DNA from 2 places in the Pseudomonas syringae pv. coryli str. NCPPB 4273 genome. Region 2 is predicted to be linked to the other one. Evidence: predicted binding sites of a transcription regulator. Region 2 holds the regulator's gene; the other holds the start of a gene.
The links. Region 2 encodes sigma-54, which starts transcription at its own class of promoters, with help from an activator protein. Its sites were predicted from a motif close to ANTGGCATNNANNTTGCTNT; they were not measured.
Positions count from the first base shown of each region.

Region 1: glnA (glutamate--ammonia ligase) is a predicted target of sigma-54. The motif match lies at 1,519-1,538, and genes of this name have one in related genera.

Region 1 is NZ_AWQP01000006.1:14,614-18,161, forward strand. Features, by position in the region: gene glnA (glutamate--ammonia ligase) at 10-1,416, opposite strand; gene thiI (tRNA uracil 4-sulfurtransferase ThiI) at 1,753-3,207, shown strand; gene typA (translational GTPase TypA) at 3,350-3,548, shown strand, end outside.
Region 2 is NZ_AWQP01000073.1:84,365-87,912, reverse strand. Features, by position in the region: gene lptA (lipopolysaccharide transport periplasmic protein LptA) at 1-122, shown strand, start outside; gene lptB (LPS export ABC transporter ATP-binding protein) at 123-848, shown strand; gene P406_RS25465 (RNA polymerase factor sigma-54) at 1,032-2,525, shown strand; gene hpf (ribosome hibernation-promoting factor, HPF/YfiA family) at 2,601-2,909, shown strand; gene ptsN (PTS IIA-like nitrogen regulatory protein PtsN) at 2,920-3,384, shown strand; gene rapZ (RNase adapter RapZ) at 3,387-3,548, shown strand, end outside.

The sequences.
Region 1 (3,548 bases), on a different contig from region 2:
GTGGCTGGATCAGCAGCTGTAGTACAGCTCGTATTCCAGTGGGTGTACGAAGGTACGAACCTTGATTTCTTCTTCGCTTTTCAGCTCGATGTAGGCATCGATGAAGTCGTCGCTGAAGACGCCGCCCTTGGTCAGGAACGCGCGGCCCTTGTCCAGTTCTTCCAGGGCTTCTTTCAGGCTGCCGCAAACTTGTGGGATCTCTTTGGCCTCTTCAGGCGGCAGGTCATACAGGTTTTTGTCAGCTGCGTCGCCAGGGTGGATCTTGTTCTGGATGCCGTCCAGGCCAGCCATCAACAGAGCAGCGAATGCCAGGTACGGGTTGGCTGCCGGATCCGGGAAGCGTGCTTCGATACGACGGCCGCGTGGGCTGTTGACGTAAGGAATACGGATCGATGCGGAGCGGTTACGCGCCGAGTAGGCCAGCATGACCGGAGCTTCGAAACCTGGGACCAGACGCTTGTAGGAGTTGGTCGACGGGTTGGTGAAGCCGTTCAGAGCCTTGCCGTGCTTGATGATGCCGCCGATGAAGTACAGGGCGGTATCGGACAGACCGGCATAGCCTTCGCCTGCGAAGGTGTTCTTGCCATCCTTGGAGATGGACATGTGTACGTGCATACCCGAGCCGTTGTCACCGTACAGTGGCTTGGGCATGAAAGTAGCGGTACGGCCGTAAGCGTCGGCAACGTTGTGTACGCAGTACTTGAGGGTCTGAACTTCGTCAGCCTTCTTGACCAGCGTGTTGAATTTCACACCGATTTCGTTCTGGCCGGCAGTCGCCACTTCGTGGTGGTGAACTTCAACGGTCTGGCCCATTTCTTCCAGAGCGTTGCACATTGCGGTACGGATTTCGTGGTCGTGGTCGACCGGTGGCAGTGGGAAGTAACCCCCTTTGACGCCCGGACGGTGGCCCTTGTTGCCGCCATCGACGTCGCCGTCGGTCATCCAGGAAGCCTGTTCGGAGAAGATCTTGAACATGGAACCGGAGATGTCGGACTTGAACTTCACTTCGTCGAAGATGAAGAACTCTGGCTCCGGACCTACGAATACGGTGTCGCCGATACCGGTCGACTTCAGGTATTCCTCGGCACGGTGGGCAATGGCGCGCGGGTCGCGGTCGTAGCCTTGCATGGTCGAAGGTTCGATGACGTCGCACACCAGAACCAGGGTCGGCTCTTCGGTGAACGGATCGAGCAGGGCAGTTTCGTCATCCGGCAGGAGAATCATGTCGGACGCTTCGATGCCTTTCCAGCCAGCGATGGAGGAACCGTCGAACATTTTGCCGACTTCGAAGAAGTCGTCTTCCAGTGCATCGCGCGCAGGCATGGTGACGTGCTGCTGCTTGCCCTTGGTGTCTGTGAAGCGCAGATCAATCCATTTAACGTCATGATCTTTGATGAGTTGAACCGACTTCGACATGGTGTCCTCCGGGTGGCTAGAGACCGACTTGATAGAGTTATGGTCCCTTGAATTTGGGTGATGCCGGCGCAGATACTCTGCCAAGGCAACCTGCCTCACAAGGGAGCAATTTGCATGCCAGTGCCCCGTGTTGGGTTTTTTGCCTCAAACGCAGGTTTTCAGGGGGCGAAAACGCACCACGCGGGAAAAACACGCACCTTTATGGCGCTGCAATTTGGTGCGCCGACTCTTTTTGGTGCGTCGTTGATTGCGTGTACGATAACTGGTTAAACCTTGAGCAATTTCCGCTATAATCCGCGCCCCCCTTTTTTGGTCGGCACCTCACGCTCCGTTTCCATGAAACTAATCGTTAAAGTTTTCCCAGAAATCACCATTAAAAGCCCGCCGGTGCGCAAGAAGTTCATCCGGCAACTGGGCAAGAACATTCGTACCGTGCTCCGTGAACTGGACGCGGACATTGTCGTGGGTGGCGTATGGGACAACCTTGAGGTCGAAACCCGGCTGACCGACGCCAAAGTGCTGCAGGGCATCAGGGAACGGCTGAGCTGCATGCCGGGCATCGCCAACTTTCTGCAGGTCGCCGAGTACCCGCTGGGCGATCTGGACGACGTGGTTGCCAAGTGCAAACTGCACTACGCCGATCTGTTGCCTGGCAAGATGTTTTCAGTACGTTGCAAACGCGCCGGTCGACACGACTTCAGCTCCATGGACGTCGAGAAATACGTCGGCAGCAAGCTGCGCATGCAGTGCGGCGCGGCCGGAATCGAGCTGAAAAAGCCCGATCTGGTCGTGCGCATGGAAATTCGCGACCAACGGTTGTTTGTGGTTCATGACCAGCATCAGGGCATGGGCGGTTATCCGCTGGGCGCGCTGGAGCAGACCCTGGTATTGATGTCCGGCGGGTTCGATTCGACCGTTGCGGCCTACCAGATCATGCGCCGCGGCCTGATGGCGCACTTCTGCTTCTTCAATCTGGGCGGACGAGCCCATGAACTGGGCGTGATGGAAGTTGCGCACTTCATCTGGAAGAAGTACGGCAGTTCACAGCGCGTGCTGTTCGTCAGCGTACCGTTCGAGGAAGTTCTCGGAGAAATTCTGCAGAAAGTCGATAACAGTCATATGGGTGTAGTTTTGAAGCGTATGATGTTACGCGCTGCATCCGCCGTGGCCGATCGTCTTGAAATCGATGTGCTGGTCACCGGCGAAGCGATTTCACAGGTTGCCAGCCAGACGCTGCCCAACCTGTCGCTGATTGACGCGGCGACCGACAAGCTGGTCCTGCGGCCGCTGGTTGCCACCCATAAGCAGGACATCGTGGACCTGGCGACTGAAATCGGCACCGCTGATTTTGCCCGGCACATGCCAGAGTATTGCGGGGTGATTTCGGTCAACCCGAAGACCAACGCCAAGCGAAATCGCGTTGAGTACGAAGAAAAACAGTTCGACATGGCGATTCTCGAGCAGGCGCTCGAACGCGCGAAGCTGGTTTCGATCGATCGGGTTATCGACGATCTGAGCCGCAATGTCGATATAGAAGAAGTCAGCCAGGCGCTGGCCGGTCAGGTGATCCTCGACATCCGTCACCCGGATGCCCAGGAAGACCAGCCGCTGCAAGTCCCTGGCGTGGAGATACAGACGTTGCCGTTCTACGCATTGAACAGCCGTTTCAAGGCACTGGATGACACGCGCCAGTACCTGCTGTATTGCGACAAAGGCGTCATGAGTCGCCTGCATGCCCACCATTTGCTCAGTGAGGGACATGCCAATGTGCGCGTATATCGACCGAGCTAAGTGCCCGGGGCTGTTTGCCTGTGGCTTGCGTCACCGGCCCCCCGACACCTGTCGTCATGCCGTTACGGCTTTTGCCGACTCAAAATAGTAATCGCTGTCCTTAACCAGTCAGCAGACCGAATCCTCTGATCGAGATACACAAGTGATCGAAAATCTACGTAACATCGCCATCATTGCTCACGTTGACCATGGTAAGACCACCCTGGTAGACAAACTCCTGCGTCAATCCGGCACTCTGGAGCGCGGCGAGCTCAACGATGAGCGCGTGATGGACTCCAACGACCAGGAAAAAGAGCGCGGTATTACCATTCTCGCGAAGAACACCGCGATCAACTGGAATG
Region 2 (3,548 bases):
CGGTCAGACAGGTCGTCAGCGCCGGTCGGGCCAATGGCGCCAAGGTGACTACACCACGTCCGCGTATCGACATGGTCATCCAGCCGAAAAAGAAAACCGATCAACCTCAGAAGGCCCAGTAAATGGCGACGCTCAAAGCCCAGCATCTGGCTAAAAGCTACAAAAGCCGGCAGGTCGTGCGCGATGTGAGCATCTCCATCGACAGCGGCCAGATCGTCGGCCTGCTGGGCCCGAACGGCGCCGGCAAGACCACTTGCTTCTACATGATCGTGGGTCTGGTCCAGGCTGATCAGGGTCGTGTGCTGATTGACGATCTGGATGTCAGCCATCAACCCATGCACGGTCGCGCCCGCGCGGGTATCGGCTACCTGCCTCAGGAAGCCTCGATTTTCCGCAAGCTGTCGGTGTCCGACAATATCATGGCGATTCTCGAGACCCGCAAGGAGCTCGATGCCGGTGCGCGCCGCAAGGAACTGGAAAGCCTGCTGCAGGAGTTCCACATTACCCATATCCGCGACAACCTGGGCATGAGCCTGTCGGGTGGTGAACGTCGCCGCGTGGAAATCGCTCGGGCCCTGGCCACCGCGCCGAAATTCATCCTCCTGGATGAACCGTTCGCAGGTGTCGACCCTATTTCGGTAGGCGACATCAAGCAGATCATTCACCACCTCAAGGCCAAGGGTATCGGTGTACTGATCACTGACCACAATGTCCGGGAAACGCTGGATATCTGCGAAATGGCCTACATCGTCAACGATGGACAGCTGATTGCGGAAGGCGACTCCGAGACCATTCTGGCGAATCAGCTGGTGAAAGAGGTCTACCTCGGCCACGAGTTCCGCCTTTAATCGACTGCCCCTTTGCGCTTCGCAGCCGATTGATGCCTACGCAGTGTATTGACAAGATTTTATTTGTCATACCACTCTAGGCAAATGCACAGGTTTCAGGCATATAATTTGCTTAAGTTGGCGCCACGGCGCCTGTAGTAGATGGCGCATGCGCGCCGGCGAATAAGGTGTTTAGCCCCTGCCATGAAACCATCGCTAGTCTTGAGAATGGGCCAGCAGCTGACGATGACACCGCAGCTGCAACAGGCAATCCGTTTACTCCAGCTTTCCACTCTGGATCTCCAGCAGGAGATCCAGGAGGCGCTGGAGTCAAACCCTATGCTGGAGCGGCAGGAAGAAGGCGACGACTTCGACCACTCCGACCCGCTTGCCGACAACATCGAACAAAAGCCCAACCCCGACGTTCAGGAACCGACTTATCAGGAATCCGCGCCTACCGTGGACAACCTTGAAGAAGGCGAATGGAACGAACGCATTCCCAACGAGCTGCCCGTCGATACGGCCTGGGAAGACATCTACCAGACCAGCGCCAGCAGCCTGCCAAGCAACGATGATGACGAGTGGGACTTCACCACACGCACCTCTGTCGGCGAAAGCCTGCAAAGCCACCTGCTGTGGCAACTGAATGTTGCGCCGATGTCCGACAAGGACCGCCTGGTGGCAGTCACGCTGATCGACTGCATCAACAACCAGGGTTACCTCGACGAGACACTCGATGAGATTCTCGAGTCGTTCGACCCCGAGCTGGACATCGAGCTCGACGAGATCGAAGCGGTACTGCACCGCATCCAGCAGTTTGAACCTGCTGGCATCGGCGCACGCAACCTGAGCGAATGCCTGCTGCTGCAACTGCGCCAGCTACCGGCAAAAACGCCCTGGCTGACGGAAGCACAACGCCTGGTCAGCGACTACATCGATCTGCTCGGAAGCCGCGACTACGGCCAACTGATGCGGCGCATGAAACTCAAGGAAGACGAGCTGCGCCAGGTCATCGAGCTGGTGCAGAGCCTCAACCCGCGTCCCGGCTCACAGATCGAATCCACCGAAGCCGAATACGTCATTCCGGACGTGATCGTGCGCAAGGACAACGAACGCTGGCTGGTCGAACTCAATCAGGAGTCGGTGCCGCGCCTGCGCGTCAATCCGCAATACGCGGGCTTCGTGCGGCGCGCCGACACCAGTGCAGACAACACCTTCATGCGCAATCAGTTGCAGGAAGCACGCTGGTTCATCAAGAGCCTGCAAAGCCGCAACGAAACGCTGATGAAGGTCGCCACGCAGATCGTCGAACATCAGCGCGGTTTTCTCGAGTACGGCGACGAGGCCATGAAGCCGCTCGTGCTGCACGATATTGCCGAGGCAGTGGGCATGCACGAATCGACCATCTCGCGGGTGACCACGCAGAAATTCATGCACACCCCACGCGGCATTTACGAGCTGAAATACTTCTTCTCAAGTCATGTGAGCACCTCCGAAGGCGGTGAATGCTCGTCCACGGCAATTCGCGCAATCATCAAAAAACTGGTTGCGGCGGAAAATCAGAAAAAGCCGTTGAGTGATAGCAAGATCGCTGGTTTACTGGAGGCACAAGGCATTCAAGTAGCCCGTCGCACAGTCGCCAAGTACCGTGAGTCTCTCGGGATCGCCCCTTCCAGTGAGCGTAAGCGACTGATGTGATGCAGGCCGAGCCACAGCGTTCCAGTGGCAGGCGCCATGCCTGCCTCTTTATGCACTGGCAAAGGAGAAAGCTGTATGCAAGTCAACATCAGTGGACACCAACTGGAAGTGACCAAACCCCTTCGTGAATACGTTGAGCTCAAGCTCAAGAAGCTCGAAGGGCATTTTGACAAGATTACCAACGTGCAGGTCACGATGACGGTCGAAAAGCTCAAGCAGAAGATCGAAGCCACGTTGCACATCCATGGTGGAGAGGTCGTTGCCAATGCTGAACATGATGACATGTACGCTGCCATCGACCTGCTCACTGACAAGCTAGACCGACAATTGCTCAAGCATAAGGAAAAGCAGCAAAGCATCCTCAAAGGTGCGGCCGCTCGCTAACGCCCATTTAATGATCCGAATCGAAAATATCCTGACCCCCGGCCGCTCCCTCGTGAACGTGCCGGGTGGCAGCAAAAAGCGTGTACTCGAAGAAATTGCCAACCTGATCGGCCGTGAAGTGCCGGGCATGGTTTCGGACATGGTATTCGCAAGCCTCGTCGCCCGGGAAAAACTGGGCTCGACCGGTTTTGGCAACGGTATTGCCATCCCCCACTGCCGCCTCGCTGACTGCAGCGAGCCTGTCAGTGCAGTGATTCACCTCGCTACACCCGTGGATTTCGACGCCATTGATGGCGCGCCGGTTGACCTGCTGTTCGTACTGCTGGTCCCGCAAGCCGCTACCGATGAGCACCTGGAGCTGCTGCGCCAGATCGCCAGCATGCTCGACGACAAAGATGTGCGTAAGCGTCTGCGCAGCGCCCAAAGCGCTGAGGCGCTTTATCAGGTGGTGCTGGACGTGCAGAACGGAAACTGACCATGCGCATGATCATCGTCAGCGGTCGCTCCGGCTCAGGCAAGAGTACGGCGCTCGATGTACTGGAAGACAGCGGCTTTTACTGCGTCGATAACCTGCCGGCCGGCCTGTTGCCGGAGCTGGCCGAACGCGCGCTGATCAACACAGAACTCGCCGAACCCTTG